2 regions of the Virgibacillus carmonensis genome follow, and region 1 is predicted to be linked to the other one. Evidence: a T-box and tRNA genes for the amino acid it is inferred to sense, from the RefSeq annotation. Region 1 holds a T-box; the other holds one or more tRNA genes.

Region 1 (17,018 bases):
TAGTACAACCTGCCCAGTCATTTTAGCTTCTTCCACTACAATTTCCATATCTTTCTTTTTGTCTACAACTGCATTTAGCATTTTAACGGGTATACCTAAACTTTTCCCCAACGCTACAGCCATAGAAGTTTTGCCGGTTCCAGGTGGACCAAAAAGGATCATGGAAGCTAATCGTTCTGCCTGAATCATTCTGTTTATAATTTTGCCTTGGCCCACAACATGCTGTTGCCCAATGACTTCACTAATGTCTGTAGGTCTCATTCGATATGCTAATGGTTTTTGTTTCATGTTATCGTCCCTTTATAAAGATTATCGTATGTTTCATTTGATTAGTGATGATGATATCTGTACGATGCAACATATCCACTATTCATGCTATAATATCATGTGTCAATAACAAATTCTTGTAATACGATAACTAGAATGATTTAATTTCTATCTATAAAAAAAAGTAGTACAATACCAATAGAGGTGTAATACATGAAGATTTCTACAAAAGGACGATATGGTCTTACCATTATGATTGAACTTGCGAAACATTATGGAAAAGGACCTGTATCACTTAAATCAATAGCACGTGAAAAAGATTTATCGGAACATTATTTAGAACAGTTAGCTTCACCACTCAGAAATGCTCGTTTAGTGAAAAGTGTCCGCGGGGCATATGGCGGCTATATGTTGGCAGCTGAGCCGAAGGAAATAACTGCAGGGGACATTATTCGAGTTTTAGAGGGACCAATTACGCCTGTTGAAGGTATTGAAGAGGAAGATGCAGCTAAACAAGCTTTGTGGTTACGTATCCGTGACGCTGTAAAAGATGTATTAGATACCACAACACTAGAGGATTTACTGCATCATGATAATGATCAGTATCCAGAATCATATATGTTTTATATTTAGTAAGTGGATAGAAAAGCATGTTCAAAAAAGACACCAAATGATAAACTACGTATTTCTTCGTTGGCTTGTCTTTCCGGTCCTCATGTAGCAGTAATACAGAGGAACTTCTACTATCCGGTCTCAGGGACTCGCCGCCTTGAACTTCTTGTTTCTAATTTGGCACCTTTTTGAACACGTACTAGAAGGGAAATGTTTACCATGAATCACATTTACTTGGATCATGCTGCTACCACTCCGATGGCCAAAGAAGTGATAGACGCAATGGTACCAGTTTATTCTGAGGTGTTTGGAAACCCATCAAGTGTGCATGCGTTTGGTAGAAAAGCTCGCCACGTAATAGATCAAGCACGACAGGTATTTGCCAAGAGTATACACGCAGATGAAAAAGAAATTGTTTTAACTAGTGGAGGGACTGAGGCAGATAATCTGGCGCTTATCGGAACTGCACTAGCAAATAAACAAAAAGGGAATCACATTATCACAACCGTTCAGGAACATCATGCTGTCCTCCATGCAGCTGAACATTTAGAAGACAACGGATTTGAGGTTACGTATTTACCTGTTTACGAAGATGGTAAAATATCTGTTGTGGATTTACGGAATGCATTAACAGACAAAACTACTGTCGTTTCTATTATGACTGTTAATAATGAAACGGGAATTGTTCAACCCATACAGGAAGTTGGCGAACTCTTAAGCGAGCATCAAGCCTATTTTCACACAGATGCAGTACAAGCTTATAGTCAATTAACAATAGATGTAGAAAAAGATCACATTGACTTGTTGACAGTGAGCTCTCACAAAGTAAATGGGCCAAAGGGAATCGGATTTTTATATATAAATAAAAATGTACAAGTTAGCACATTGCAATTTGGTGGAGAACAAGAGCGTAAACGGCGTCCAGGAACAGAAAATGTCGTTAGTGTAGTAGGCTTTCAACATGCTGTTCAATTATTGATGGATCAGAAAGAGGAGCGAATAGAAACATATACAGGCTATAAAAAATTATTTTTAAAAACATTAGAACAAGCTGGAGTTAAATTCGAAATAAATGGTGAGCTATCTGATGCAATCCCTTCCATTATCAATATAAGTTTTCCGGGGACAAATGTGGAGGCATTGTTAACAAACTTTGATTTGTCCGGAATAGCAGCATCAAGTGGAAGCGCGTGTACTGCTGGCTCAATAGAGCCGTCACACGTGCTGAGCGAGATGTATGGAACGGATAATCATCGTACAACCAATTCGATTCGGTTTAGCTTTGGACTTCATAATAAAAAAGAGGAGATTGTGGAAGCAGCTGAACGAATTGCTTCTATTGTTATGCGGTTAACCTCTTTATAATAGGTGGTGAAAATAATGAAAAGTAATAAAGATATACGAGTCGTTGTAGGAATGAGTGGGGGAGTTGACTCATCCGTTGCGGCATTATTGTTAAAAGAACAAGGATATGATGTTGTAGGTATTTTTATGAAAAATTGGGATGATACAGATGAAACTGGTTTTTGTACGGCAACGGAAGACTTTGATGATGTCGTTCGAGTGTGTAATCAAATTGGTATTCCTTATTATGCGGTGAATTTTGAGAAACAATATTGGGATAAGGTGTTTACTTATTTCTTAGATGAATATAAAACTGGAAGAACGCCAAATCCAGATGTAATGTGTAACAAAGAAATTAAATTTAAAGCATTCTTAGATCATGCGATTTCACTTGGTGCTGATTATTTAGCAACTGGACATTATGCACAAGTGAGACAGCAAAACGGTGAGTATGAAATGCTTCGTGGTGTTGATGATAACAAAGATCAAACATACTTTTTAAATCAACTCTCGCAAGATGTTTTAGAAAAGGTTATGTTTCCACTAGGTCATCTACCTAAAAAAGAAGTGAGAAAAATAGCTGCTGATCATGAATTAGCAACCGCTACAAAGAAAGATAGTACGGGCATATGCTTTATTGGTGAACGTAATTTTAAAGAATTTTTAAGTGAATACTTGCCAGCACAGCCAGGTAAAATGAAAACATTACAGAATGAGGTAAAAGGGAGCCATGAAGGCCTTATGTATTACACAATTGGCCAACGTCAAGGACTAGGCATAGGCGGATCAGGCGATGCATGGTTTGTAGTTGGGAAAAACTTAAAAGATAATGTTCTATATGTGGAACAAGGATCTACTAATGAATATTTATATTCAGAAAGTTTAGTTGCAACAGATTTGAATTGGATCACAACCAAGGACCTTGGTAAAACGTTTACTTGTACCGCCAAATTCCGTTATCGTCAAAAAGATAGTAAAGTGACAGTGTCCATATTAGATGATGATACTGTTCATGTCAGTTTTCACGATAAACAACGATCAATTACCCCAGGACAAGCTGTCGTATTTTATGATGGCGAAGTTTGCTTAGGGGGAGGTACAATTGATCAAGTGATTAAAAATGATCAGCCCATTAGTTATGTAGGTTAGAATCGTAAAAGGGGATCTCAGTTCCATTAAATAAATGGATTTGGATTCTTTTATTTACATTATTGTTTAAGGAATAAGGGTTAAAGAGATTCTAAGGAAATCAGTATAAGAAATGTGTGGTGTTTTAAGTGGATAAAATGCAACAAGCAATTGAATTCATGCAAGAACAAAAATTTGAAGAGTCTGCCAAGCTATTCACTGAAATTATTGAAGAACAACCAGATGACCCAATTGGTTATATTAATTTTGGTAATTTATTGATTCATCTTCACGAGCTTTCCCGTGCACAACGTTTTTTTGAAAAAGCAATTGAGCTGGATGAGCATGCTGCAACAGCATATTATGGATTAGGTAATGTGTATTTAGAGGAGTCTGTTTATGCTAAGGCACAAGCGAATTTTCAAAAGGCAATTGAGTTAGGTTTAGAGGAAGGCGATGTATACTACATGCTTGGTATGACGTTGCAAAGCCAGGAACAAATGAAGCTAGCATTACCATATCTCTTGCGAGCGACGGAACTCGAACCAAAGGACGGGGAAATTGCTTTTCAATATGCCATATCGTTGGCTCAGAGTGATCACTTAAAAGAGGCAAAAGATGCATTCGAGCACGTCTTAACATTGGACAGTGAACATAGTGATGCACATTACAATCTAGGAGTTATTGCCTTATATAATGAGCAAATAGATATTGCTATGACACATTTTGATACAGCATTGACTATTCAACCGGGTCATGAACTTGCGTCTAATGGTAAAGAGCAAATACAAATATTACTTGACCAAAACAAAAAGTAAGATAGTGAGGTTGTTTTGATGGAACATACCACGCAATCGAGAGAACTTGATGTACAAAAATATATTAAAGGAGAGCTTCTGTACACCATTTTTCATAATGCTACAGAGCATTTTTCGATTGCAAAAATAAAAGTGCTTGATACGAATGAAGAGATACAGGATAAAGAAATTGTTGTAAAGGGCCATTTTTCTAATCTTCAGGAAGCAAAAAATTATATCTTTTATGGTCAAATGGAACGACACACTAAATTTGGCCTTCAGTATCAGGTTACTTCTTATGAATCAGATATACCAGATACAACAGATGGATTAATCGCTTATTTGTCGAGTGATTTATTTTACGGAATTGGTAAAAAAACAGCTGCTAAAATAATTGAGCATTTAGGTGAAAATGCAATATCGCAAATACTGACAAATCCAGATGTGCTAAAAAGTGTTCAAGGATTGAAACCTGATAAAGCCGAGCACTTAGTAAAAACATTACAAGAAAATGAAGGCTTTGAGCATGTAGTTGTATACTTAGCGAAGTTTGGGATTGGCTTGAAGATTGCTCAGAAAATATATCAAGTTTATAAGGATGAATCGATTGAAGTGCTTCAGAAGGATCCCTATCAATATGTATTTGATGTTGAAGGATTTGGATTTCAAAAAGCGGATGAAATTGCCGGACTAAATGGACTATCACTGACTCACCCGAACCGAATAGGTGCAGGGTGTATCTTTGTCATGCAAAAAAGTGTACAGGAAGGCAATGTATACTTGCCAGTAGAAGAATGTATTACAAATGTTATTCTATTACTGGGGAAAATGGGTGGTGAACTGGATGAGGAAACGGTTAAAAGTCGATTGGAATCGTTAAACACAGATAAAACGATGATCATCCAGAATGGAAACGTTTATTTACCTTCTTTATATTATGCTGAAGACGGATTTGCTTCGCACGTGAAACGGTTAATTACCAAGCCTATCGAACACGAGACAACATTGGCAGAAATGATGAAAATTATTGGCGATATTGAAGAAACTGAAACGTTAAGCTACGGAAAAGAACAATTCAATGCTATTAATCAATCATTACACGCTAAATTAATGATTGTAACCGGTGGACCTGGTACAGGGAAAACTACCGTTATTAAAGGAATAGTAGATGCATATGCGGCAATCCACAATGTTTCTATTGACCCAAAGGATTATGAGAAAAAATCCGATTATCCATTCGTTTTGACTGCACCAACTGGTCGGGCAGCTAAACGATTAAATGAATCGACCGGACTACCAGCAGTTACTATTCATCGACTACTCGGTTGGGATGGAAATAGTGGGTTTGATAAAGATCAAAACGAGCCATTGTCAGGCAAGTTTCTAATTGTTGACGAGTTTTCTATGGTAGATATTTGGCTTGCCAATAGTTTGTTTAAAGCAATTCCAGATGATATGCAAGTCCTACTAGTTGGTGATGAGGACCAACTTCCTTCCGTCGGGCCTGGCCAGGTGCTCACTGACTTATTAGCAAGTCAATCAATTCCCTTAGTTAGTCTTAACGAAGTGTATAGACAAAAAGAAGGATCCAAGATTATTCAATTAGCTCATACCATTAAAAATAACGCATGTACAAATGAGACTCTTCAAAACGATAAGGATTTTAGCTTTCTTAAGTGTAATGAATTTCATATGATTGATGTGATTACCAAAGTATTTTCCCATGCAGAAAAGAAGGGTATTGATCTGAAAGATATACAGGTTTTAGCGCCAATGTATCGCTCACAAGCAGGAATAACAATTATTAATAAAACACTGCAAACATTAGTAAATCCTAAAACGAAAACCAAACGTGAGGTAAAGATATACGATACTATATTCCGAGTTGGGGATAAAGTGCTCCAATTAGTGAATAAACCTGAAGAAGGTGTCTCAAACGGTGATATTGGAGAAATTGTAGCGATCTTTTTCGAGGATGAAAATAAGGAAAATGTAGAACAGATTGTTGTGACGTATGAAGGTAAAGAAGTTGTGTATGAACGAAAGGATTATACAAACATCACACATGCTTATTGTGTTTCCATTCATAAATCACAAGGAAGTGAGTTTCCAATTGTCTTGTTGCCTGTAGTATCAACCTACCACCGGATGCTACGTAAAAATTTATTATATACAGCTATAACGAGAAGTAAGCAATCCTTAATTATCTGTGGAGAAACACAAGCATTTTTACAAGGTGTAAATACAATGGATACAAACAAACGGTATACTAGTCTAGTAAACCAATTGCATGAACGATTACCAAACAAAATAGAAAAAGTAACGGAAGACATTACTGAAGGAGAGATTAGTCCTTACGATTTTATGTAAAATATGTATATTTCAGATTTATTTGGGCAAGCATAACCTAATAATGTATAGCTATTTAAAAGGAGTTATGTAGGTTATGGAATGCCCAAATTGCAATCGAAAAGATCTAGGGAAAATAGGCTCTCAGCAATATTACTGTTGGAACTGCTTTATTGAAATAACGGTAGTAAATGAGGAAGTGAAAATTCATCAAATTGAGTCAGATGGATCGCTCAGTTCATTAAATGATTTATTTACGGATGAAGAACGAAAAGTACAGTGGTGAGGTTCAGTTTTAATTCGTAACTTATCTTTAAAACTAAGGAGCGCCATTCATGTTTAAAGAAAAAAATCCCTTACATATTTTATATTGGCTAATAATAGGTATTTTGATATTCTTATTAGTTTATCTTTTTGTAAAACTGTTCCCTTTTTATGGAACTGTTTTTTCCTTTTTGTGGAGTGTTTTTCTCCCTTTCTTCTTTTCCCTATTTATTGCATATTTGCTCTATCCAGTTGTGCAAAAGATTCACTCGTTTAACATTCCAAGAGGATTAGCAATCCTAATAATTTACGTGTTATTCTTCGGAGGGATAATCTTTGCAATTAATCGTATTTATCCACTTTTTCTTCGTCAATTAACAGAGTTAAGCGATCAATTGCCGCAATTTATTTCAACCTATAAAGAATGGATTTATCACATTTATGAGTCAACAGCCTTTTTACCTGAAACAGTTCATGATAAGATGGACACCTTATTTCAGCAGATAGAGGCGAGAATGGGAAATTTAGTCTCGAAAATTATAAACTCTATTACAAAAATATTTGATATTATTGTTGTAGTTACAGTGATACCAGTACTCGTTTTTTACTTTTTAAAAGATACGAAGCGGATTAAAAAGTGGTTAAAAAAATGGATTCCATCAAAATATCATCACCGAGCACATGAAATATTATATTCAATTGATAAAAGCCTGGGAAATTATATACGTGGGCAATTGCTTGTAAGTCTCTTTGTGAGTATTGCGACGTTTACAAGCTATTATTTTCTAGATCTCAAATATGCTTTGGTGTTGGCAATTATTATGGGATTTACTAACTTTATTCCTTACTTTGGCCCAATTATCGGCGCATTACCAGCACTTGCAATCGCGTTAACTGTGTCGACTAAGCTTGCCATCTTTGTATTGTTAACTGTTTTTGTTATTCAACTAATTGAAAGCAATTTACTCTCCCCTTACATTGTTGGGAAAAGCATACATATCCATCCAATAGCTATTATTTTTGCACTTCTCGTTGGTGGACAAGTTGGTGGTGTGATAGGTTTGTTACTAGCAGTTCCATTACTAACGATTATCAATGAAATTGTAAAGCAAGTTCGAGGCGCTGAAACTAGACAACTTACCACGAAAAATACTTCTGATTGACATATAAATGGATATTATTTATACTTAATTAAATTAAAATATTCTAAGGATATAAGTATAAGAAGAGCTCCTCCATTCGCTGTTAAGACAAGGCAATGACGAGTTTTTCTAATATAATCTTATTTTTAGTTATATAACAAAATGTTGAAGGTTCTAAGTACATGGTGCTCTATTTATAAGAGAGGGATTTTCATTTGGCTGAGAGAAATCCTACCTGACAGAGTCATGGAAAGCTAGACTGGAGTATGGTTAATACCCATCGGTTTCAAACCGTTACCATGATTAAGTGATGAACAATTGATTGGTGTTGTTCATAATTAGGGTGGTACCGCGATAAAATCTCGTCCCTGCAAATTTGCAGAGATGAGATTTTTTTATTTGAAAATAGGTACCAATAACCCATGTAGCTGGGTCTAATTTAAAAGCATATTTAGGAGGACAAAAGTTATGAAACAATTATCATCTGCTGACGTAAGACAAATGTTTATCGACTTCTTTAAAGAAAAAGGACATCGTGTGGAGCCAAGTGCGTCACTAGTTCCAAATGAGGATCCAACATTGTTATGGATTAATAGTGGTGTTGCTACATTGAAAAAATACTTTGATGGGCGCGTAATACCGGAAAATCCACGACTAGTAAATGCACAAAAGTCAATTCGAACAAACGATATTGAAAATGTTGGTTTTACGGCACGTCACCATACATTCTTTGAAATGCTTGGAAACTTTTCAATTGGTGATTACTTTAAAAAAGAAGCAATTGAATGGGGTTGGGAATTCTTAACGAGTGATAAATGGATAGGATTTGATCCGGAGCTTTTAGCGGTAACCGTCCATCCAGAAGACGATGAAGCATTTGATATCTGGTTAAAGGATATTCAGATACCAGAAGAACGAATTATACGTTTAGAAGAAAACTTTTGGGATATTGGAGAGGGACCAAGTGGGCCGAATACAGAAATTTTCTATGACCGGGGTGCGAAATATGGCAATGATCCAAATGACCCGGAGTTGTATCCAGGCGGCGAAAATGACCGATATCTCGAAATATGGAATTTAGTATTTTCACAGTTTAATCACAATCCGGATGACACATACACACCATTACCAAAGAAAAATATTGATACAGGTATGGGTCTGGAACGTATGGTCTGTGCTATTCAGGATACCCCTACAAACTTTGAAACAGATTTATTTATGCCAATCATTAAAGAAATTGAAGTATTTGCAAATGTATCGTATGGTTCAAAAAGTGAAAGTGATACTGCTTTTAAGGTAATTGCCGATCACATTCGCACTGTCACGTTTGCTATTGGGGATAATGCAATTCCTTCAAACGAAGGACGCGGCTATGTTTTACGTAGACTATTACGTCGCGCAGTTCGTTTTGCAAAACAAATTGGTATTGAAAAGCCATTCATGTATAAGTTAGTTTCAATTGTGGGCGCCATCATGAAAGATTTCTATCCAGAAGTTTTAAATCAACAGAAACACATTGAAAGAATTGTGAAATTAGAAGAAGAACGTTTTCATGAAACATTGCATGATGGATTAGAGATGCTTCATCATATTATGAAAGAAGAGAAAGAAAAAGGGAGTAAAGTCTTTCCAGGTAAAGAAGTTTTCCGCTTATATGATACCTATGGTTTTCCTAAGGAATTAACAGAGGAATATATAGAAGAAGAGGGCTTTTCCATTGATGAGCAGGCTTTCGAAAAAGAAATGCAGGATCAACGTGATCGTGCTCGAAGTGCACGACAAAAGGTGGATTCCATGCATGTCCAAGATGAGGTCTTAAGCAAGGTCGATCACGCAAGTGACTTTGTAGGCTATAACCAGCTAGAAACACAAACCAGCATTTCGCAACTAATTATAGGAGAAGAATTTACTGATTCTTTGCAGGCTTTGGATGAGGCTTTTGTGTTTTTAAAAGAAACTCCATTCTATGCAGAGAGTGGTGGACAGGTTGCAGATAAAGGGTGGATTTATACTGAAAGTGCTTCTATGTATGTAAAAGATGTTCAAAAGGCACCTAAGGGACAACATATTCATCGTGTTGTAGTGAAAGAGGGAAGCTTCAAGTTTGGAGAGCATGTATCAGCATCTGTAGATCGTAATTTCCGCAATGCTGTTATTAAAAATCACACGGCTACACACTTGCTACATCAGGCATTAAAGGATGTACTGGGTAATCATGTTAAACAAGCAGGATCACTAGTGACACCTGATAGACTACGCTTTGACTTTTCCCATTTTGGTTCTATTTCGGGTGAAGAAATAAAGCAAATCGAAACAAAAGTAAATGAAAAAATCTGGTTGTCGCTACCACTTATGATTGAAAGTAAAAAAATTGCAGAAGCAAAAGAAATGGGTGCAATGGCATTATTCGGTGAAAAATACGGAGATGTTGTTCGTGTTGTTCAAGTTAGCGATTATAGTATAGAGCTTTGTGGTGGATGTCATGTAGGTAATACGGCTGAAATTGGATTGTTTAAAATCATGAATGAAACCGGAATTGGTGCAGGAACACGTCGTATTGAAGCAGTTTCTAGTAAACATGCCTACCATTTTATCAATGAAAAAATGGATATACTAAAAACGACAGGACATTTATTAAAAACGAATCAAGAAAAAGTACCTGAAAAAATTGAGGGATTGTTTAAGGACGTAAAGGTATTGCATAAAGAAAACGAATCTTTACGTGCAAAACTATCCAATCTTGAAGCATCATCAATCCTAGAGCAAGTGAAGATCGTTAATTCTGTTCCTTTATTAGCAGAAAAAGTGAATGTGAAAGATATGAATCAATTGCGTGGAATGGTAGACGATATAAAACAGAAGCTTGGGACTGGTATGATCCTATTAGCTACGGACAACGATGGTAAAGTCCAATTAGCTTCAGGTGTATCAAAAGATTTAATTGAAAAAGGTCTACATGCAGGCAATCTAATTAAAGGAGCTGCACAGCTTTGTGGTGGAGGCGGTGGTGGACGTCCAGATATGGCCCAAGCAGGTGGAAAGGATCCAAGTAAAATCAATGATGCTTTAACTTATGCTACTACCTATATAAAAGAAACGTTGAAAAACTAGCTACTACGTATTTATGGTAGTAAAAAATGATATAATAATAATTACAAACATGTTAAGATGATTGAAGAAGCCAAAACTTGGAATGAGGTGTCACTATGAGCTCTATTGATAAGACAATGAAATTTAATTTTTCGGAAGAACCGTTTGATCAGGATATCAAGGAAATTTTGTTCACAGTCCACGAGGCACTTAAAGAAAAAGGGTACAATCCGATCAATCAAATTGTGGGTTATTTATTATCTGGTGACCCTGCGTATATACCAAGATACAATGATGCGCGAAATTTAATTCGTAAGCTTGAAAGAGATGAGTTAATTGAAGAATTGGTTAAATTTTATTTAGATCATCAAGAGGAATAGTGTAAATGAAAATAATAGGATTAGATGTTGGTTCAAAAACGATAGGTGTTGCTGTTAGCGATGCACTAGGCTGGACAGCACAAGGCATCACGACTATCAAATGGAATGAGAATGATCGAAAATCGGCTGACGCGGAATTGAAAGCAATCATTGAGAAGCATGAAGCTGAAAAGGTAGTGATTGGCTTACCAAAACATATGAATGGGGATATAGGTGAACGTGGAGAAGCATCTATCGCATACGCTAAACATGTGGAAAAGACCCATAAAATCCCAGCAACCTTATGGGATGAACGACTTACAACAGTAGCTGCAGAACGAGTTCTTCTAGAAGCAGATATGAGTAGAAAAAAAAGAAAAAAAGTTATTGATAAAATGGCAGCTGTAATGATATTACAAGGTTATTTAGATAAAAAATAATGAAGGAGTGACGGAATGGCACTAGATGAAAAAGAACGCATTGTAATTCCAGATGAAAATGGAGAAGAACATTTATTTGAGGTGTTATTTACATTTGATGCTGATGAAACAGAACAATCGTATATTGCAGTAGTACCAGTAGAGCAGAAAGATGACGAAGAAGTAGAAGTGTATGCTTTTCGTTATGAAGAAAAAGATGCTGATGATAATGATTTGTCTCTATTCCCAATTGAATCCGACGAGGAATGGGAAATGGTAGAAGAAATGTTAAATACCCTTGCAGACGAGGAAACGGAACAGTAAGGTTTTAGTTTGACGTTTAATGTAAAAAACTGGTGTCTTTTGGACATCGGTTTTTTTATGTTCACATTTCTCGTCATTAAAATACCTAATTCGCTTTTAATCATAGATATTCTATCTAGTTTTTAGTATAATATAGCGGATGAGAGGAGTTAGTTTATGTTCAAGAAGAAAGAACCAGGCAGTTATACGGACAACTTAATAAAGCGTAGTGAAGATGCAAAAACCGTTCGTAAAATTGTAACGATTGTAATTATATCGTTAATTTTGATTCTCCTAGTAGGGGGAATTTCTGGCTATATGTATGTGAAATCTGCACTTCAACCAGTAAATCCTGATAGTAAAAAAGAACTTAAAGTTGAAGTCCCAATGGGTTCTTCTACATCTGATATAGCGTCTATCTTAGAAAACCAAGGAATTATTAAGGATGCACGTGTGTTTCGCTTTTACATAAAATTTAATAATGAATCAAATTTTCAAGCAGGTAGTTATACATTTTCTCCTTCCATGACATTAGATGAAATAATAGAATCACTAAAAAGCGGGAAGGTTTTAGAAGAGGCAAAATATAGTGTTACAATTCCAGAGGGTAAAACAATTAATCAAATGGCAGAAATTTTTTCCGGGAAATTATCGTTTAGTAAAGAGGACTTCTTAGAAAAAGTGAATAATGTGGATTATGTAGAATCATTAATTGATGAACATCCATCAATTTTAACGAAGGAAATTTTGAATCCAGATATTCGTACTCCTTTAGAAGGATATTTATTTGCTGCCACCTATAATTTTTATGAGGAAAAACCTAATGTAGAGGCTGTTATCGAAAAAATGTTAGGTAAAACTGAAGCAGTAGTTACACCATATTTGGATGATATATCGGCACAGAATCTTACCATTCATGAAGCATTAACGATGGCGTCTTTATTGGAAAATGAAGCGAAGACATTTGAACAACGTAAGAAAATTGCTGGTGTTTTTTACAATCGTCTAGAAGATGGTATGCCATTGCAAACAGATCCAACTGTATTATATGCTCTAGGAGGTCACAAGGAAAAGGTATTATTAAAAGATTTAGAAGTAGAATCCCCTTACAATACTTATCAAATCACAGAATTGCCAATAGGACCTATTTCAAATTTTGCTGAGAATTCCTTAAAAGCAGCTCTTAATCCAGAGGAATCCAAAAATCTATTTTTCCTCCATGATAGTAAAGGAAACATTCATTACTCAGAAACATATGAAAAGCATTTGCAGTTAAAAGAAGCGTATATAAACTAAATTACAAAAACAAAAGTGCTTTTGGACTAGATGTGGACGTAATAAATTTGGAAGTGTGGATGAGAATTCACATTTCCCGTTTTTTTGTCAACTGCCTGAGGAAGGAGTAATAACAATGAATGACGAAGTATTGAACAAGTATCTACAAGGAATGATTCCAGTAAATGAAGAATGGGTAAACCGATTGGAATTATATGCAAAAAAGAACCATGTACCGATCATGGATCCAGTAAGTATGCAATTTTTGCAACAGATTATTCGAATTCACAAACCGACGCATATTTTGGAAATAGGCACTGCAATTGGTTATTCGGCTTTACGAATGCTTCAAGCAAATTCAAATGCTTCCATAATATCTATAGAACGTGATGCAGAACGTTTTAAGCATGCGTTGGATGTAATTAAATCACAGGATAAAACAGAACAAATTAACGTGATATTTGGTGATGCGCTTGAAGTTGCTGGAGAAATAACTAGTCAATTCTCATTTGATTTCATGTTTATTGATGCAGCCAAAGGTCAATACAAACGATTTTTTGAATTATATAGTTCCTCCATTCGAAAAGGTGGATTAATTATTTCTGATAATGTATTATTCAAAGGGTATGTTGCGAATCCTAGCAACGATAATCCACGACTCACAAAAATCGCAAACAAAATTAAAGATTATAATCAGTGGTTAATAAACAATGAGGACTTTCATACAACTATTGTTCCGATTGGTGATGGAATAGCCATTAGCATAAAACTATAAGCCCTAAAGGAGTGCACAAGAATATGCGAGACAAGCCAGTAGTTATTGGAGTGGCTGGAGGTAGTGGAAGTGGTAAAACCACAGTTACACGGTCCATATGTAAACGATTCTCTGATAAAACTATTCTTGTGATTGAACAAGACTATTATTATAAAGATCAATCTCATTTACCTTTTGAAGAACGACTAAATACAAATTATGACCATCCGTTGGCATTTGACAACGATCTTTTAATTGATCATTTAAAGGACTTAATGAATAAGGAATCGATTGAAAAGCCGATTTATGATTATAAAATACACACACGTTCAAAGGAATCCATAGTGGTGGAACCAAAAGAAGTCATCATTTTAGAAGGAATTTTAATCTTAGAGGATCCACGATTAGTCGATTTGATGGACATAAAGGTTTTTGTTGATACCGATGCTGACATTCGAATTATACGAAGAATGATGCGCGATATTAAGGAACGGGGAAGGTCTCTAGACTCCGTGATAGACCAATATGTAAATAATGTACGTCCAATGCATTTACAATTTGTTGAGCCAACAAAGCGGTATGCGGATATTATCATACCTGAAGGTGGACAAAATCATGTAGCTATTGATATAATGGCTACTAAAATTGAAAACATATTAGCAAAAAATCATTCAAAACAATAGTGGAAAGCGCAAGCACCTGAATAAAAGCTCGGCATGTCCTCGTAAAAGAAACCCGCTTTTTCTTCGTGCGATGAATTTCGGGGAAGCTTTCCTTGTCCTGTGCCCACGCAACTTAGGCAGTTCGATGTTGCCGCGCAAAGTAGCGGTTTTTAATCGAACATCTATCCGTATGAGATAAAGGAAACACGAAGACATAAGTGATTCGATGTTGATCTTATCGTATGGAGGCGCCTGAAGGTCACTAGGCGAATGGGCGATGGTACTATTTTGTGGAAAAGTATTGAAAATTTAAATAAAATCTGGCATATTAAGATTAGAACATATTTATTTTACCGGGCGCACAATCCAGTGCTGCTTATTTTTATATGTTATTTCTTATTGTAGATAAAAAGGAGTGTTTTTTAATGGCTGTAGAAAAAAGCTATTATATGACTGAAGAGGGAAAATCGAAATTAGAGAAAGAATTACATCATTTAAAAACAGAACGCAGACAAGAGGTAGTAGAACGAATAAAAGTGGCTCGTGATTTTGGGGACCTATCCGAGAATTCAGAATATGATGCAGCAAAAGATGACCAGGCCTTTGTAGAATCGCGTATTTCCCAAGTGGAAAAAATGATTCGTAGTGCGGTAATTATAGAAAATGATAATGATAACCCAGATATCGTTTCACTTGGCAAATCTGTGACATTTCAGGAGTTACCAAGTGGAGAAGAAGAGACATATACAATTGTAGGTAGTGCAGAAGCTGATCCATTTGATGGTAAAATTTCAAATGATTCTCCTATGGCAAGAAGCCTTTTAGGCCATCAGAAAGGTGCAGAATTAACGGTAGTAACACCTGGTGGAGATATCCAAGTTAAAATTGTTCGTGTAAATTAATATAACTCTAGGCGAGATAAAGCTATCTCGCTTTTTCTATTTCTAAAAAAATAGTCAATAAGATTCATTCTTAACTTTGCGTATTAAATAAATTATAAAATATGGTATTATAATAGCATGCGTGAGGGAGGGAATGTAATATGAAAGATTCTAATAAAAATTCTAGGGTAGATAAATTTGAAAAAAGGCGAAAAAATACCAAGTCTATTTCTCTTTTTCTAATTGTAGGCAGTATATTAATTATTCTATTGCTTGGTCTATTTCTCTTTGGTGGAAATGAAGAAACAGAAAGTGGACAATCATCTACCGAATCATCGAGTGAACAGAACACTGGTGGAGATAGCGATGAAGCTACAAAAGAAGAAAAAAATGATGACAAGACATCTAAATCTGATGAAAATAGTGAATCAACGAATGATGATAGCACAAACTCTGATGATCCTAATGCAGAAGATGAGCAAAACGCTACAACAGATGATGAAAATGAAACAGAGGAAAAATCGGATGATAACGATGTAAAGAAAGAAACAGTAGAAATAACTGATGATGCAAACGTCAAGGAGGCATACACTGCAGATTGGGAACCTATTGGAACAGAACAAGAAGGTCCACATACCACTCAATTTGATACAAAGACTCAGGACTGGAAAGAAATGGAAAAAGCAATACGTGTAGCTACAGGTCTACAAGAGGGAAATATGGTAACGGAGATGATTGAGAATGGTGGCGACCAAAAAGTAATAGGAACTGTTACAGATCAGTCGCAGGAGATTATATATCAGGTAAATCTTACTTGGATTGAAGACGAAGGTTGGAAACCAACAATCGTAAAAGTATTAAAAGAAAATCCTTATGACTAACTATATAGTTTACTTAAAAAGCGGAGGCATATCAATGACAATCGGAATAATTGGGGCTATGGACGAAGAGGTAGCTCTCCTAATAGAAAATATGTCAGAGAAAAAAGAGCAAACAATTGCAAGTTGTTTATTTGTAACGGGAAAGATAAATGAAAAAGAAATCGTTATATTAAAGTCAGGGATTGGGAAAGTTAATGCAGCAATGGCAACCACTATTCTTCATGAGCGGTTTAATCCGGATTATGTTATCAATACAGGATCTGCTGGAGGATTCGCACAAGAATTAGAAATTGGGGATATTGTTGTGTCTTCTCAAGTTGTTCACCATGATGTGGATGTTACAGCATTTGACTATGCATATGGACAGGTTCCAGGAATGCCTGCGATGTTTCCGGCAGATTCAAGACTTATTTCATTGGCTACTACTGCAGTTAAATCGCTTAATGTTGCTTCACGGGAAGGTATCATTGCAACAGCAGACACATTCATGG
Region 2 (17,018 bases), on a different contig from region 1:
CCTCATTCTCTAAGTCGCTTATCTTAAAGCTTTTTGTAACTAAAGGATGCAAAGGCGGTAGTATAGCAACTAAATTCTCCTCATAAATCGGTATAGTTTCTATTTCTTCATTGTTAATATATTGATTTGTAATGGCTAGATGTACATCAAAATTACTTAAGGATTTTACTACCTCGTCTAAGCTTAAAATATCAAATATTTTTATGTGGACATCATTATATTCCTTTTTAAACTCTTTTATTATCTTTGGAACCCAAGATTTAGAGGATTCTATTAAACCGAAGGATAATTCTAACGGTCCCTGTTGTTTTAGTCGTGTCATTTCTTCGGACACATGATCGAAATGGTTTACCAATTTTTTAGCTTCTTGATATAGTATTTTCCCTTCTTTAGTTAAACTTGAATCGCGGGTACTCCTATCCATTAGGGTTAGACCTAATTCAATTTCTAGTTTTTTAATGGTTGTACTTAGTGAGGGTTGGGATATGTGTAACATTGAAGCGGCGTTAGTATATGTCTCCTGTTCTACAACGGTTATAAAGTAACGTAAATGACGTATTTCCATTAGAATCACACCTTATTTATAGTTAAAAACTATAGAAATATAAAAAATATGTATTAGTAATTATATATTATCTTAATTATAATGAAATGGAAAGCTATTATTTTCTGAATTTATAAACTATAAAAGTGAGGTGTTACTATCTATAACTTCCCCGATAAACAATTATGGACTGGAAGAGTTGATTATGAAGATGACTTAAACAGTTTTCGTTTTCATCAAGTTGTTAAGTTTAAAGGTATAGATGAATTAACAAAAAATGAAAGCGCTTTTGGTGTTATTGGTTTTGAATGTGATGAGGGTGTTAGACGAAACAAAGGAAGAGTTGGTGCTTCTTCGGCTCCAAGTGAAATCAGAAAGTTATTATCAAACTTACCCTATAATATAGGCGATAATGCTAACATAATAGACGTTGGAAATGTTGTATGTGAAAATGGCAAGATGGAAGATGCCCAGGAGGAATTAGGGGTCCATATTACAAAAATACTTAACCATTCCAATATACCAATTATTATTGGTGGAGGTCATGAAACATTATATGGTCATTATTTAGGGGTAAGGGAGTATATTGGGCATGAGCAATCATTAGGTATTATAAATATTGATGCACATTTTGATATGAGAGACGATTGTGTCCCTTCTTCTGGAACAATGTTTAGACAAATACTTGAGCAGGATACTGATGCTGGATATTTATGTCTAGGAATACAAGAGTTTGGGAATACAAAGGCTTTGTTTGAAAAGGCAAGCAAACTTAATTGCACCTATATACTTGAAGAAGATATTACCTCTGACAATTATCAACATACATTCCAAACTATAGATGAATTTTCCGATAAGCATGATTATATTATGTTGACATTATGTACAGATTCTATTATTGCATCTGAAGCGCCAGGGGTTAGTGCAACATCTGTCTTTGGATTGGAATCAAAAGTGGTTAGAAATTTATTACGCTACATTGTTTCAAGGTCAAACATTGTAAGTTTTGATGTATCTGAAGTTAATCCATTATTGGATGAAGGTAATAAGACAACAAAATTAGCTGCACACTTAATTGCAGTGGTTATGAAATATTTTAGGGGATCTAATGTTTAACAACGGGGAGGAAATAATATGAGTTTGGAAATAAATCAATTAACCACCATATTTATTGCAGTAGCAGTTTTTATGATTGGTAGTTACTTAAATAAAAGGATCCATTTTCTAGATAGATTTTGTATACCAGCACCAGTTGTTGGAGGGCTTTTATTTGCAATTATTGCTACTATATTAAAAGGGTTCCAACTACTAGAAATAAGTTTAGATACCTCTTTACAAGGACTATTTATGTTGACATTCTTTACAACTGTTGGACTTGGGGCTAGCTTTGGATTAATTAAGTTAGGTGGAAAGCTACTAGTTATATACTGGCTTTCTTGCGGTTTTTTAGCATTAGTACAGAGTGTAATTGGAATTTCTTTTGCAAAGATATTAAATCTTGATCCGTTAATCGGTGTAATGGTTGGGGCAACATCAATGGAAGGCGGCCATGGGGCAGCTACGGCATTCGGAACCACTATTGAAGGACTTGGAGTTGAATCAGCATTATCAATAGGATTAGCTGCAGCCACAGTTGGACTTGTAGCTGGTGGATTAATCGGTGGTCCGATTGTAAAGCATTTGATTACTAAATATAATTTAAAACCGACAGAAACTGACGTTGAAGATGATAGTTCACCACTGGCAAATATTCAAGCTTCAACTTCTAATTTAACATCAAAAACATTTATGATTCAGGTATTTATTATAACATTATGTATGGCAGTAGGGTCGTTTTTAGGTGAGTTATTTACTAGTACAACTGGGTTTGCGATACCTAGTTATGTAAGTGCAATGTTTGTTGCGGTAATAGTAAGAAATATTATTGACAAATATGATAGCAGTATTATTCAAATGAAAAGTATTAGCATTATAGGGGACATAACACTGGGAATATTCCTATCAATGGCGCTAATGAGCATTAAATTATGGGAGGTTGCTAATCTTGCTTTTCCATTACTAATTATTATCTTTGTCCAAGTACTATTCATTGCATTATTTGGTATTTTTGTTTTATTTAGGATGTTAGGCAAAGATTATGATGCTGCAGTAATGGTAGGCGGATTCACTGGCCATGGCCTAGGTGCAACACCTAACGCGATTGCCAATATGGATGCTATTGTAAATAAATACGGTCCATCTCGTAAAGCATTTCTAATTGTACCCATTGTTGGAGCATTCTTAATAGATGTTTTTGCAATGCCAATAATTATCACTAGTATAAATATGTTTAGTTAAATATTATAAAACAGAGTAACGGCATTTAGCCGTTACTCTGTTTTTGGTGTATTTAGGTTACAGAAAAATAGTTATTTGTAACTTTTTCAAAAAAGACGCCACCTAACCTACTACTGTTTAAGATTATAGAAGTAGAATAAATTTTATTATCATAAAAATATAGGATATCGGACCAAAATTTACAAGGTGTCTCCATTATTCTTGTCATCCACCTTTTTAGCTTCTCGGGGATTGTTTTCTAATAATTTCATCTCTTATTCCGCCATCTGATAATTCTTCGGAAAACGCATGATCTTTTTTATTTGTTGCTTGATCCTTTTCTTGTTTATTTTGCTTCCTATTCATTTGGTTGATCCTGTCTAGTATTAGTTAAATAGGTGTTTTCCCCTGGTGCAAAGTTGACATTCTGGAGATTAACTTCTTCGTCTTGTGGATGGGATGTTTTGTGTTCAATCTCGGGAATATGCTCCCTTTCAATTTCTGGTTTCCTTGTGTCTGTTGATTTCTTTTTTTCCTCCATTAATGATTCTCCTTTCATATAGGTAGTAATCTTTAGTTTGTCAAAAAATGAGGAAGGTATGAGTACTTCTTTGAAACAATTCTATTGTAAAAGCCACCAATTTTCGGTAATCTTATTCTGATATTCTAATCGTATTATAAAGTTATGAGGAGTTTTTGTGTATGGAGCGTTTTACTATCTGGGGATTGAAAGTGTCCATTTCCTTCTATGCACTTTTGCACTTTTTCACCTATTTTTATGAGGTGGAAATTTTGCTGTATCTTCTTTCCATTAGCGGGTTGCTGACGCTATTGTTTGCGGGAATAAGGTTAACTGTTAAGCAATTCAAATTACCACTTTTTCTATTTCTCACCAGTGTAACGGTTTTGATTTTTTCTGAAGGATCTATGATAGATGGCTTATACAATGGCTTTCTTCAAATGCGGAGTATCATTGGATTATTAATTATTGTTCCGATGATTGGGTGGGTTTTGAGGGAAGAACCTTATATTGAGGAAATTATGGCGTTTGCCCACAAAGGAATCAATTCAAGCCGTAAATTTTATTTTGGGATTGTTTCCTTTACCCAAGTGATTTCTTACTTTTTACTTTTTGGGTCTATACCAATGATGTATCAATTTATCACTGTCATATTGAAAAATCAAAAAGGTGAAGCGTGGGAAAACTTTAAAGGCACTGCGCTATTACGTGCATTTGCCTTGTCAACTATGTGGGTTATCAGTATCCCTAGTTTTATTTTTGCAGTGGACACATTGCAAGCCTCTTTGTGGATAGCCGTTTTGCAAGGGTTTGGGATGGCCATATTAGGATCTGTTGTAGCAGTCATATTCTCTTACTTTCAGGAAAAAAGATATGGAATTGATTTAACAGCTGCGTTACAAACTGAAATTGATACAGTTCTTCGTAGTTATTCCAATAAGGAAGAGATAAAAAAGAAAGTGGTTGAATTCTTGTTAATGTTTGTTACGTTATTCGGAACCATATTTTTACTGCATGCAGTCTATTCTGTCGACCTTATGATGACTATTCCTATTGTAGTGGTTATTTGGACTTGTGTTTATTATTCAGTGAAAAAAAGACCGAAAAAATTAGTTGAAGAATCAAGGTTATACTTTGCCAAGGATATGGTAAAGCAGTCGTATCAGCTATGTATTTTACTGTCAGCAGGCGTACTGATTTATGGGTTAAACCAATCTGGGTTTGGAATAGCTGTTATAGGCGGCATACAATACACACAAGAGGTTTTACCGTTCATAAACTTTTTGTATTTGCTTCCGTTTATCGTTATTTTTCTTGGATTTTTGGGGTTAGGTCCATTAACCGTGATGGTTTTGGTTGCAGGGTTATTAGAAAATATTTCACTTCCATACCCCCCAGAATTGATTGTGCTAACGATAACTTCAGGCAGTGTCATTTCCATTCTTTTGTCACCAGTGATCATGCCAGTCATTGTATTAAGTGCTTCCAATGGATTAAGCCTATTTAAGAACGGAATAAAGTTTAACTTAAAGTACGCTATTGTATTTTATATTATCGTACAACTTTATGTACAGACGATGATTCGGGTTTGGTAATTATTGATTAGACTATTTGTCCCAAGTATTGAATAAACATAGCAGTGACTGCTATAAAAAGGGAGCTGATAGTAAATGAAGAGAAACAGTCGAGGCACGACGCTAATTGTACTGTTATTTACCGTGGTGACTGCTGCTATAACCATTTACTATCTCTTTTTTTTCAGCAAACCTCCAGAAGAACAAGCCGTGGAAGTGGTTGATGCATTTTATACATATGAACAAGACGGAGCATTTTCTGATTCGTGGGCGATGTTCCACCCATTAATGAAGGAAAAGTTCGCCAAAGGGCATTACTTACAGGATCGCGCCCATGTGTTCATGAACCACCTTGGTGTCACCACTTTCTCCTATTCACTTACGGAAGCAGTGGAAGTAAGGAACTGGAGAATTGAAAAGGGTGCAGAACCGATTCCACTTGTTTATAGGGTAACTGCAACACAGGTATTTAAAGGGAAATATGGAAATTTTGATATTGTACAGGATGTCTATGCAACAATGGTTGAAGGGGAATGGAAAGTGCTTTGGGATTATAAGAAATAACTCGTACTGATAAATCAAGGTTCATTAGCGGTGAAAATTCACCCAACATAAAATGAAATTATATGTTAGAGTCAAACTATGATCAAAAAAAGAAATCTGCATTTCTGCAGGAGAGGTTCGCAATTCCATCCCTCGATAAAAAACTAAGGAGTCAACAACATTCTCTTTGGTGTTGTTTTTTTGATGGAAATAGAATGAATCTCTTCTTTTTTTGCTAAGAGAGAGGGGAAATGAAAATGAATAAAAAAGCGGTTGTTGTATTCAGCGGCGGACAGGATAGTACTACTTGTCTGTTCTGGGCATTGGAACAATTTGAAGAGGTGGAAGCTGTCACGTTTCAATACGGTCAGCGGCATATAGCTGAACTGGATTGCGCAAAAGAGATCTGCCAGACGCTTGGTGTGCCTCACCATGAACTTGATATGTCTTTATTGAATCAATTAGCGCCGAATGCATTGACGAGAGATGATATTGCGATTACGGAGGATGAGGGTGAATTGCCGTCAACTTTTGTACCAGGCAGAAATTTATTGTTTCTATCTTTTGCAGGTGTGCTAGCAAAACAGATTGGTGCAAAACACTTGATTACAGGAGTGGGTGAAGCTGACTACAGTGGTTATCCAGATTGCCGGGATGGCTTCATGAAATCATTAAATGTTACATTAAATTTATCCATGGACGATACGTTTGTCATTCATACCCCTTTGATGTGGCTGGATAAGTCGCAGGTATGGGAGCTAAGTGACCAACTTAATGCTTTTGAGTTTGTAAAAACACATACACTAACTTGTTATAACGGTGTGAAAGGTAGTGGATGCGGGGATTGTCCAGCATGTATTCTAAGGCTAAGAGGTCTTGAGAACTATGAAAATAAGAAAAAGGGTGAAGTGGTATGATGCAGCAAATTTATCCCACTGCACTCCACGATTATTCTTTTGAAATAAACAAAGACTTTCACTTTGCGGCAGCACACTATATTGCCCACGCGGATGCTGGAAAATGCAGGAAAACACACGGACACACGTATTTTGCAAACATTACAATTGCTGGAGATGAACTTGGGTCTACTGGATTTTTGGTAAACTTTAAGATAGTAAAAGAGCTAATCGAACGGCGTTTTGACCATGGGATTTTAAACGAGGATCCGGCTTTTTCTGATGAGCAGCCGGAATTTTTCCCAACGACTGAGGTTATCGCACGTACGATGTATGAAATTATCCAGGAACATTTAAATACGTTACAAAATAAGCCGTTGTGTGTACAGGTATATTTACGGGAAACACCGACAAGTTATTGTGTTTATCGCCCGAGAAAGGGGGATAAATAATGAAGATCCCTGTTCTCGAGATATTTGGCCCGACCATCCAAGGAGAAGGAATGGTAATTGGACGTAAGACAATGTTTATTCGAACTGCCGGCTGTGATTATTCCTGTTCCTGGTGTGATTCTAAATTTACGTGGGATGGGTCCGAAAAAAATAAGATTCAACTGATGGAGACGGAAGAAATTTGGAATGCGTTAACAGAAGAAGGCGGTGATCGCTTTGGGCATGTAACCATATCGGGTGGAAATCCCGGGTTGCTGCCCCATTTAAGTGAACTTGTTAAGCTATTACACGAAAAGGATATGAACATAGCACTTGAAACTCAAGGGAGTAAGTGGCAGCCATGGTTTATAGACATTGATGATTTGACGCTTTCACCGAAGCCGCCAAGTTCAGGAATGCAAACAAATTTTGAAAGACTTGATCAGATTATTGATCGTTTACGTCAGGATCAAAAAGGAACATTCAGTTTAAAAGTAGTTATTTTTGATGAGAATGATTTGACCTACGCAGTAAATATGCATCAAAGATATCCAGATGTTGAATTGTTCCTTCAGGTTGGAAATGATGATCTAGAAACAATGAATAATGAAAAGTTACTGGATCATATGCTGCGTAACTATGAACAGCTAATTGATCTAGTAATGGAAAGCCATGTATTGAAGGATGTTCGTGTTCTGCCGCAGCTCCATACTTATTTATGGGGGAATAAACGGGGAGTATAGGATCCGTGTATATGTAATGAATTGAAAAGCCTCCCCTTACTGTCTAGGACAAAAAGGGAAGGCTTTTCTTTTAGCTATTGTTCGTCACTTAGTATGGAGCCACGGGGAATTGAACCCCGATTACTTGAATGCCATTCAAGTGTAATCCCATTATACCATAGCCCCGGAAACACAAGTATCAGTGGATTAATGCTCCACTCTCCAAACTGAGTTAATGCCCCAGTCAATCAGAGGTTTATTATAAGCTTTCTTTCTTCTTTTTTCAAGCAGTAATTTTTTATGGAATGGCTCCACCCACATCGAATGATAGCCTCTGATTTTTCCTCTAGGATTCTTTTTGTCTTTGTTTTTTTGCAGCTGGCATTTTTAATGATGCATAAACGAGAGCAGCAATAAGAAACAGGCCTAGGTAGCCAATGAGTGGATAGAATAAGGCAACAAGTTCTGTGAAACCAACGAAGCTTGCGCCGAATGCAATAATCATTGTTATACTAACGAACACTTTAAACTTACTTGTTCCTATTTCTGTGAAGCGTGCTCCAAATGCAAAGAACATGCTTACTGCAGTATTGAAAATCATACCGAACAGGATGAAGGAATAAATAATTCCAAGTACAGGAGAAATATCATCAACAATTTTTAACATCGGCATATCGAAGTTCGCAACGACATCAACATTTGAGTAGATGGCAAGATGACTTAATAGTATAAGAATGCCAAGGCCAAGACCTCCGAGAAGTCCTCCAATTTTTGCTGTCTTTTCATCCTGTTCAGCTCCTCCCATGACAAGTGACATGGAGGCACCTACTGCAATATTAAAGGAAACATAGTTGATTCCAGCGATGAACCAATTCGGCAGTGATGAGGCTTGTTCTTTGGCAATTGGATTAAGTTCTGCAAACGACGCATCCATTGTTACCAAACTGTAAATGGAAACCAGTATGACACCAAGGATAAGAAAGGGCGTGATACTCCCGATAACCGCAACCACACGATCGACATTCATCATGATGGTAAGAATGACAAGAACCGTCATCAGTATGATTCCCACAAATGAAGGTAATCCGAACTGCTGGTCAAGGATAGAACCTGCCCCGGCAATCATGACGACCCCTACACCAAAAAGGGTGAAGATGATGATATAATCCACGATAACTCCAAGGTAACGCCCGCTAATCCTATAAACTGCATCTTTATGAGATCTGGTCTGCAAACGACTCCCAAGCCTCGTCAACGTCATTCCGAGATAGGCAAATAACGCTGTTGCAATAATAGCTCCTGCTGTCCCAATAAGCCCGAAGCTTGTAAAATACTGTAAAACCTCTTGTCCCGATGCGAATCCCGCACCGACAATGATTCCAATAAAAGCACTTGCAATTTTCAAGATTTTCTTCATGATGTCCTCCGGCAATTATATGTATAATGATTATGCTTAATCTAAAAGAATGCATCAAACATTTCGTAAAATCAATAATTTTTATGTCGTTAAAAATGGTGTCTTTAGCTAATCAAGAACTGGTAGACATGATAAAAGTAGTACAAATAAGATAAAGTACCTACTATGCCAAATGCTGTGCATAAGCCGTTCTGTTCATCTTTTAATTCTTTGAAGGTAAAAACAATTCAGAAAACGAATAGATACAGTGTAGCATAAATTTAATAATTATGGAGGGATTTGTCGATGAAGAAAAAGAGTAAAGTTGCCTTATTTTGTAGTACGGTCTTGTTAAGTGCAGGAATGCTAACACCCGTGTATGCAGGTACAGCAGTAAATGCTGCAGAACATTCTGTCACTAAAAAACCGTCCGTATCTGGTTTTATCAGCCACGACGAACTTACTAGAAAACTTATGCAGGTCGAACAAACAAGCAAAGGAAATGTGGCTGTTGAAGTCGCAGGATATTCCAATCAGGGTCGTGAGATTTATACGGCTACTGTTGGAACAGGAGACAAAGTTGTACTAGTCGAAAGTGAAATTCATGGAAATGAGAAGGTAGGAACAAAAGCGCTTTTAAACATGCTAAAACAAATCGGTTCAACTGACTCTCCAGAAATGAAACAACTTAGGGAATCGTTAACAATTGTTGTGATGCCAATGGTCAACCCAGATGCTACGGAATTAAATCGTCGGGGAAACGACCTGTCATGGAACGAGGTTATTGACGAATTCCCTCAATTAAAAAGTGCTGAACCATCGTGGAATTATTACACATACGAAAACCGATATTGGGACTATGAATCAAATCCTGGATTTGACGTCAACCGTGATTTTAATCCAGATTTAGATTACACTCCTCAACCCCAGGACTTTCCTGGTAATTCAGCAGAGCCTGGTTGGTATATAACACCAGAAGCACAAACTGTTCGTGATGTGTATAAGGATTTAACAGAACAGTTTGGAACCGTTGATGTATTTATTGATCTTCACCACCAGGGAGAATATGTGATTGAAGGTACCGATGATCCAGTAACATTATCATTATCCGGTGTATTTGTTCCCGATCCAAGCACAGAAGAAGGTGACGAATATAGTGAGTACGAGGATCAGTATAATGTAGATTTTTCTAAAAAATTAAATGTGGCTGCTTATAATGCGCTGCAACAAATGGGTAATTCGCCATTCGGTAATATCTCACTTTACCCGCAAGATCTTGATTTACCTGGAACTGCCCTAGGCTCTTTTGCATTAAATGGCAGCGGTGCAGTACTTTTCGAAGTAACTGGTCAAACTCAAAGCTATGGTCAAAAGAAAATGGGACAATTGAGAAAAGCAGTTGAAACGGGTTTATACGGAATTTTGAACGGTGTCGCAACGGGTGACGTACGTGATATAAATGCTGATGATTATGATGACATTCCATTAACAGAAAGATAACATTGAAAAGAGCAGTTAGGGGTGGTGCTTACCCCTAACTGCTCTTTTTAATATACTAAAACAGGTAAGTAACCCCAACTAGAGTTGATACGAGGGCATTTACATATAGTTAGTTAAGGATTCAGGGTATGAATTTATATTACTTAGCCATTTATCTATAAAAAATTTAAATAGTTATTATTGTCATTTATAATAATTTGATTATTCACATAGTATTGACTTTTCAATTTCCTTTGTATAGTCTTATTACTATTATTAATATGGCGAAGAGGGTAAATAGAAATCCGAATAAATGGAAGCGTTTTTACAATTTCGGTTTGAAAAAGCTTTGGAAGGAGGACACTTCATTAACTTAAAGTCTTTACACATTCAACTTATTTCTATTAAAGAGAAGAAAATGGTTATCTTTCTGAGTTATTACCTAGATAGTGATTATGCTTAGTAACAAAGGTTTGGGACAAGTTTTCTAAAATAAGAAATTAAGGTGTGAGACATATGGTTTGGTATATTGTATGGTTAGTAGTTTTTATTGCTAGTATTACAGGTGTTGGGATATTCTACTCACGCAAAATAAAAACCGCAGATGATTTTGTCATGGCTGATTTTAGTTTAGGTTTTTTCCCTATTTGCGGAAGTATCATTGCGACCGCATTGGGTTCTGCGGCTATTATTGGTGGATCGGGTAAAGGATTTACAATGGGAAATTCATGGTTTACAGCAACTTCACCCTATGTTATTACTTCCATTATATTTGCAATAGTACTTGGAGCCACAATTCGTAAGTTGAAATTGTACACTATTCCAGATCTATTTGTTCGCCGGTTTGGAAAAGCAACTGGTCTTATTCCAGCCTTAGTAATTGGTATTCTATACATGGCTCCAACTTTTGGGATGCAAATTGTAGGAATGGGGGCTATTTTAACCTCTATTGTCGATATTTCACTTTACTCAGCTATGTTACTCGGATTTGTAGTTTGTGTAGCATTTACATTGATGGGTGGGCTGCCAAGTGTTGCGTGGACAGATGCTGTACAATCTGTCTTAATTCTTGCTGGACTTATCGTCATGTTGATTGTAGGAGTGAATTACGTTGGAGGAATAAATGTAGTGATTGAAAACACTCCAAAAGAATTATTTAGTTTTACTAGTTTAAATATGACCGATATGCTTAATTTCATGGTTATTTACGGACCCTTTTATCTAGTATGGCAAACATCTTGGCAAAGAATGGCAGCAGCCAAGACTGAGAAGATAGCCGTAAGGGGTGTGGCCATAGGATTTTTGATGTCCGGTTTGGTCGGATTTGTTGCCATTCTTATTGGGATTATAGCAAGACAATCTTTGCCTCTTGGAACAAGTCCAGATTTAGTATATACAGAATTTTTAACTGCTGTTTTTCATCCGGCTTTAGGTGGATTGTTTATGGTTTCGCTTTTTGCAGCTGTATTAACTGGTGCCACGTCCTTTTTACTGAGCGGGGCAACAAATATGTCTAAGGATATTTATCATAAATGGATTGCGCCAAATGCTAGTGATAAGCAGGTGTTAAGAGCTTCCAGACTTTCCGTTGTTGGATTGGCGGTTTTAGGTTTGGGCGTTGCATTATTTATTAAAGATATCATTATAATCTACACTTATGCATTATCTTTAACTGCAGTGACATTGGTTATGCCTGTTATGGCTGCTATGTTTTGGAAAAAAGCTACTAAACAGGGTGTACTTACGAGTGTTATAGGTTCATTAATCATTGCTTTGATTTGGAACTTTATTGGAAGACCGTTTGGGATACATGAGATTATTCCAGGACTAATCGTATCTTTCCTACTTCTGGTAGGTGTAAGCCTCAATACAAAACATTCGTCTGATGAGGAAGTTGTTGCATATTATTTTGATTTGAAAAAAGTTGAGGATCCAGCTAACAATTCATCTAATAATGATAAACCGAACGTTGTATAAAGCGAGTTCTAATTTAGAGCAATTCTTTCTTTGAGAGGTTAATAATTCTAAAAGGAAAAGGGGATTTATATGAAGAAAATAGATTTATTATTTAAAAATGCTAACGTGTTGGCATTAGACAATCAAAACAATCGTGCAGGATCTGTGGCTGTTTCAAATGGTAAAATATGTGGTGTTTGGGATGGTCCGGAGCCACCAAAAGGTATCATTAAAATTACGGAACAGACTAATGTAGTTGATTTACAGGGTGCTACATTGTTACCTGGATTTATTGATACGCATAACCATATACTGATGTATGCACTCACGCGTGATCAAGTAAATTGTAGTACCCCTCCAAATAAAACAATTAAAGATATATTAGAGTTAATAGGTTCAAAGGCAAAGGAAACACCTAATGGAGAATGGGTAGAAGGTTATGGGTATGATGATACACTTCTATATGAAAAACGTCATCCAACACGATATGATTTAGATAAAGTCTCCCCCAACAATCCTGTTATCATTAAACATATTTCCGGTCATTTGGCAGCAGTCAACTCACTTGCGCTAAAGTATGCGGGATTACATGATAAGATATCTGATCCTCAAGGAGGGCATCTTGGGCGTGATGATGCCGGTCGTCTTAATGGTGTTTTATATGAGCCAGGAGCGATGAATCCTATTTCTAATCAAATTCCAAACAAGACAGTAGAACAAATGGTTACTGAATTAGGGAAAGCTTCAGAAGAATATGTCGCGCGGGGTATTACAACGAACTCTGATGCTGGAATTGGACTCGTTATTGGTTTAGAAGAACTTGAAGCGCATCTGAAAGCAGCGGAGCAACGAATAAATCCAATGCGAACTCAATTAATGATTATGCACTTTCTTCTTCGTCATGGCGAGGTTTTTGGTGACTATTCTCATGATCAGTTAAATGAAGAGATAAAAGAGCGCTCAAATGGACTAGCTAAACTAGATAGCGCTAAAATGTTTCAGGATGGTTCCATCCAAGGGCTAACTGGGGCGTTGAGAGAACCCTATCATAATGCGCCTGATGTCTATGGAGACTTTATTCATGATCAAGAACCATTTCAAGAAGAAGTTCTTGACTTGCATAATCGTGGCTTTCGCATTACCACTCATGGAAATGGTGATCGCGCCATCGAATCCATTCTTAATGCGTATAGCTATGCTTTAAAGAAAAGCCCACGTACTAATCATCGACATAGAATTGAACATGTTCAGACCGCAACACCAGGAGATTTGGCTAGAATGAAAGAACTAGATGTAGCTGGATCATTCTTTATTAATCATGTTTATTATTGGGGAGACAGACATGAACAGATCTTTTTAGGACCAGATCGGGCAAGGCGTATTAGTCCTTTAGCCGAAGCGGTAAAGCAAAAATTATTATTCACGCTGCACTCCGATTGTCCAATAACCCCAATTTCGCCATTATTTTCTGTCTGGGCTGCGGTTAATCGTATAACAAGAGAGGGAAAAGTTTTAGGGCCAGAACAGCGGATTGACGTGGAAACTGCTCTAAAGTCAATGACCATTTATGGAGCAAAGTTAAATTTTGATGAAGGTTTGTCGGGAAGTATTGAAGTTGGGAAGCAGGCCGATTTTACGGTTCTCGAAGCTGATCCAACAAATGTTGACCCGAAAGAAATTAAGGATATAAAAGTGGTTGCTACTTTTATAGATGGTCAACCCGTTTATGGTCAAGAGACGATGGCAACAGTTTAGTTAGTAGTATCCGACAGTGACAGTTCTCTTTAAATAAAAATAGCAGGAGATTAAAGAGTAAAGCCATGACTAACACTTGCCAAAGGGTGTAAAACTATCATTTTTATTACTAAATCCAACTGGTTGGTTAATCAGTTGGATTTATTGGTACCAAACATATCTTCCCAAAAATACCATGTTTTTTGATCTAATTCTTAGTCAGACTTCCTCGCCATTAATAAACACTCTCTCAACTTTACTTCTAAGATCAAATGGATTGCCACTCCAAATTACAAAATCAGCATCTTTATCTATTTCGATTGATCCAACTCGGTTTTCTACACCCAGGTGTTTTGCAGCATCAAGTGTAATGGCCTGTAGTGCCTGTTGTTCTGTTAAACCGTTTTTAACAGCATGAATTGCACTTGTAACTAAATATTCAATTCCAACGACAGGATGATCAGTTGTAATAGAACATGAAACCCCAGCATCGATGAGTTTCTTTACTGTTGCCCACCCTTTATCCTTCAGTTCTACCTTGGAGCGTGTAGACATTGTCGGACCACATGATACTCTTACGTCATGCTTAGCAATATAGTCAGCAATGTGGTGTCCCTCTGTACAATGTTCAATAGTTACATTGATATCAAATTCACGTTTGATGCGAAGCACTGTCAAAATATCATCTGCTCTGTGGGCATGAACCCGCAGTGGAATTTCTTTCTTCAATACTTTTGCCAGGTTTTCTAAATCCAATTTTCTTTCCACTTTTTCTCCGTCTAAATAATTTTGAGCCTCTATTAGTTTTTCTCGTAGTCTGGCAGCAACACCCATCCTTGTGACAGGCATTTTCCCTTTATCCCCATGAAATCTTTTGGGGTTTTCCCCAGTTGCTGCTTTCATTCCTGATGGAGACTTTATTATCATTTCATCAACAATTTTTCCTACTGTTTTCAACACAGACATTTCCCCACCAATGACGTTTGCGCTCCCCGGCATTATTTGAACAGTCGTAACGCCAGCTTTGCGAGCATCTTCAAAGCCAATTTCCATTGGATTAATGCCATCTATCGCACGTACTTCTGGTGTGACCGAATTGCTAGTTTCATTAAAATCACTGCCTTCTTTTCCGACCCCTTCCTCAGAAACGCCAAGATGTGTATGAACATCAATTAAACCCGGCGTGACAACTTTGCCTTTCGTATCAATTACTTCGTACCCATCTGGGATATTTTCAGTAGATTGAATAGATGAAAATTTCCCGTCTTTAACTAACAAGACCTGATTTTCCAAAATATTACCTTTGCCGTCATAGATTTTTGTACCCTTTATTGCGAGCAATTAAAAACCTCCTCTAAATTTTTAAAAAAATCATTGATTTCTGAAAATACTTACTATATAATTGCCTTTAACATAATTCCCTTTTTTAATAATAGATTATCTTTTGAATATTGTAAAGTAGTATGAAAACTTTTAAAAAGTATCTTATTTATCCATTAAATAAATAAAAGATGATCGAAAGTAGGTAATCTATGAACTACAAAATTGATGAATTAGATCGCAGTATTATTAAACTACTATCAAATGATGGGAGGATGTCCTTTACAGAATTATCTACTCGTTTACGTGTTACTGAAAAAACAATCCGGTTACGCTATAAAAGCTTAATGGATAAGGAAATTATAGATGTAGTTGGTATCGTAAATCCAATTGCTTTAGGTCTGAAGGCAGGAGCAATTATGCAGCTGAAAGTGAAAGCGCAGGGTATCACAACCGTTATTGAAGCGCTAAGGAAAATGAAGATGATTCGTTATGTGACATTAACGTCTGGTAATTTTCCAATCCTCGTACAAATTACAGTAGAAGATCAAAATCAAATAACCGAAGTTTTATGTGACATTAATGAACTTGAAGAAGTTACCGAGGTTAACTCAATTGTACAACTGGAAGTTTATAAAAATACATTTGATTATATGTTGTAAATGAAAAACAAACCAATAGCCTAAGGAGAGAGAATAGTTATGAAAATATTTATTTCAGCTGATATGGAAGGTATCTCAGGAGTAGCAACAAATCAACAATTAAAAACGCCGCATGAATACCAACGTTTTCGTAAATTAATGACCGCTGATGTGAACGCTGCAATTGATGGTGCATTTAACGCTGGGGCAACAGAAGTAGTGGTCGCGGATGGGCATGGAAATATGTCTAATATTTTAATAGAGGAATTAGATCCACGTGCAAGGCTAGTATCAGGAAATAATCGTGTGATGTGTCAATTAGAAGGATTGGATGAATCGTTTGATGGAATCATGTTTGTTGGGCATCATGGTCGTGAGGGTGGTTCAGATCTAACTGTTATCAGCCACACGTTGGCAGGGGTTTGCGTGAATGAGATGAAAATCAATGGGAAAGTTGTCGGTGAAACCGAGATGAATTCTTATGTTGCGGGTGCCTTTGGGGTTCCAGCGTTGTTTATTAGTGGAGACGATGCATACGTGAAAGAGGTGCAAGAAACGTTACCGAATATTGAGGGGGCTGTTACAAAACGTGCAATAGATCGTTTTGCAGCAGAACTAATTCATCCTGAAGCAGCACAAAACGAAATACGACAAAAAGCGGAAGGCGCTGTAAAAAGAGCAAAAGAACAGAATCCAGTAATATTAACAGGGCCAATTACCTTTGAAATAGAATTTAAAGGGCCTCAACAGGCGAAAATGACAACAACAATCCCAACTGTAGAACTAATCAACCCAAAACAAATTCGCTTTACTTTTGATGATGTTGTTACGGCTTACAAACATATGTGGGCTTGTGTAATCATTGCAATGACGGCAACGAACGGGGTATTAGGAAGTGTTAATGCATAATTACATAGAATTGAGGTGCCATAAGCGATGTATATTG

Evidence for each region. The T-box of region 1 lies ahead of alaS (alanine--tRNA ligase). A T-box ahead of a tRNA ligase gene usually reads a tRNA of that ligase, here a tRNA-Ala.
Region 2: it encodes a tRNA-Ala, which carries the amino acid that the T-box ahead of alaS (alanine--tRNA ligase) is inferred to sense. The anticodon was not compared.

The regions. Positions count from the first base shown of each region.
Region 1 covers NZ_JBYQFJ010000006.1:26,202-43,219, forward strand. Annotated here, with positions in the region: gene AC3G7N_RS06405 (replication-associated recombination protein A) at 1-288, opposite strand, end outside; gene cymR (cysteine metabolism transcriptional regulator CymR) at 481-900, shown strand; gene AC3G7N_RS06415 (cysteine desulfurase family protein) at 1,099-2,244, shown strand; gene mnmA (tRNA 2-thiouridine(34) synthase MnmA) at 2,260-3,372, shown strand; gene AC3G7N_RS06425 (tetratricopeptide repeat protein) at 3,510-4,169, shown strand; gene recD2 (SF1B family DNA helicase RecD2) at 4,188-6,518, shown strand; gene AC3G7N_RS06435 (YrzR-like zinc ribbon domain) at 6,595-6,783, shown strand; gene AC3G7N_RS06440 (AI-2E family transporter) at 6,833-7,924, shown strand; T-box leader at 8,060-8,276, shown strand; gene alaS (alanine--tRNA ligase) at 8,372-11,014, shown strand; gene AC3G7N_RS06450 (IreB family regulatory phosphoprotein) at 11,110-11,373, shown strand; gene ruvX (Holliday junction resolvase RuvX) at 11,379-11,792, shown strand; gene AC3G7N_RS06460 (DUF1292 domain-containing protein) at 11,808-12,095, shown strand; gene mltG (endolytic transglycosylase MltG) at 12,252-13,370, shown strand; gene AC3G7N_RS06470 (O-methyltransferase) at 13,486-14,124, shown strand; gene udk (uridine kinase) at 14,148-14,786, shown strand; gene greA (transcription elongation factor GreA) at 15,191-15,667, shown strand; gene AC3G7N_RS06485 (YrrS family protein) at 15,808-16,527, shown strand; gene mtnN (5'-methylthioadenosine/S-adenosylhomocysteine nucleosidase) at 16,562-17,018, shown strand, end outside.
Region 2 covers NZ_JBYQFJ010000021.1:34,428-51,445, forward strand. Annotated here, with positions in the region: gene AC3G7N_RS15125 (LysR family transcriptional regulator) at 1-565, opposite strand, end outside; gene hutG (formimidoylglutamase) at 704-1,660, shown strand; gene gltS (sodium/glutamate symporter) at 1,679-2,881, shown strand; gene AC3G7N_RS15140 (hypothetical protein) at 3,098-3,226, opposite strand; gene AC3G7N_RS15145 (hypothetical protein) at 3,219-3,401, opposite strand; gene AC3G7N_RS15150 (hypothetical protein) at 3,563-4,975, shown strand; gene AC3G7N_RS15155 (hypothetical protein) at 5,051-5,518, shown strand; PreQ1 riboswitch class I at 5,625-5,671, shown strand; gene queC (7-cyano-7-deazaguanine synthase QueC) at 5,749-6,414, shown strand; gene AC3G7N_RS15165 (6-carboxytetrahydropterin synthase) at 6,411-6,845, shown strand; gene queE (7-carboxy-7-deazaguanine synthase QueE) at 6,845-7,567, shown strand; tRNA gene AC3G7N_RS15175 (tRNA-Ala) at 7,662-7,732, opposite strand; gene AC3G7N_RS15180 (YkvI family membrane protein) at 7,893-8,963, opposite strand; gene AC3G7N_RS15185 (M14 family zinc carboxypeptidase) at 9,249-10,442, shown strand; gene AC3G7N_RS15190 (sodium:solute symporter family protein) at 10,938-12,398, shown strand; gene AC3G7N_RS15195 (amidohydrolase) at 12,468-14,132, shown strand; gene AC3G7N_RS15200 (amidohydrolase) at 14,331-15,452, opposite strand; gene AC3G7N_RS15205 (Lrp/AsnC family transcriptional regulator) at 15,644-16,093, shown strand; gene AC3G7N_RS15210 (M55 family metallopeptidase) at 16,133-16,981, shown strand; gene AC3G7N_RS15215 (ABC transporter permease) at 17,009-17,018, shown strand, end outside.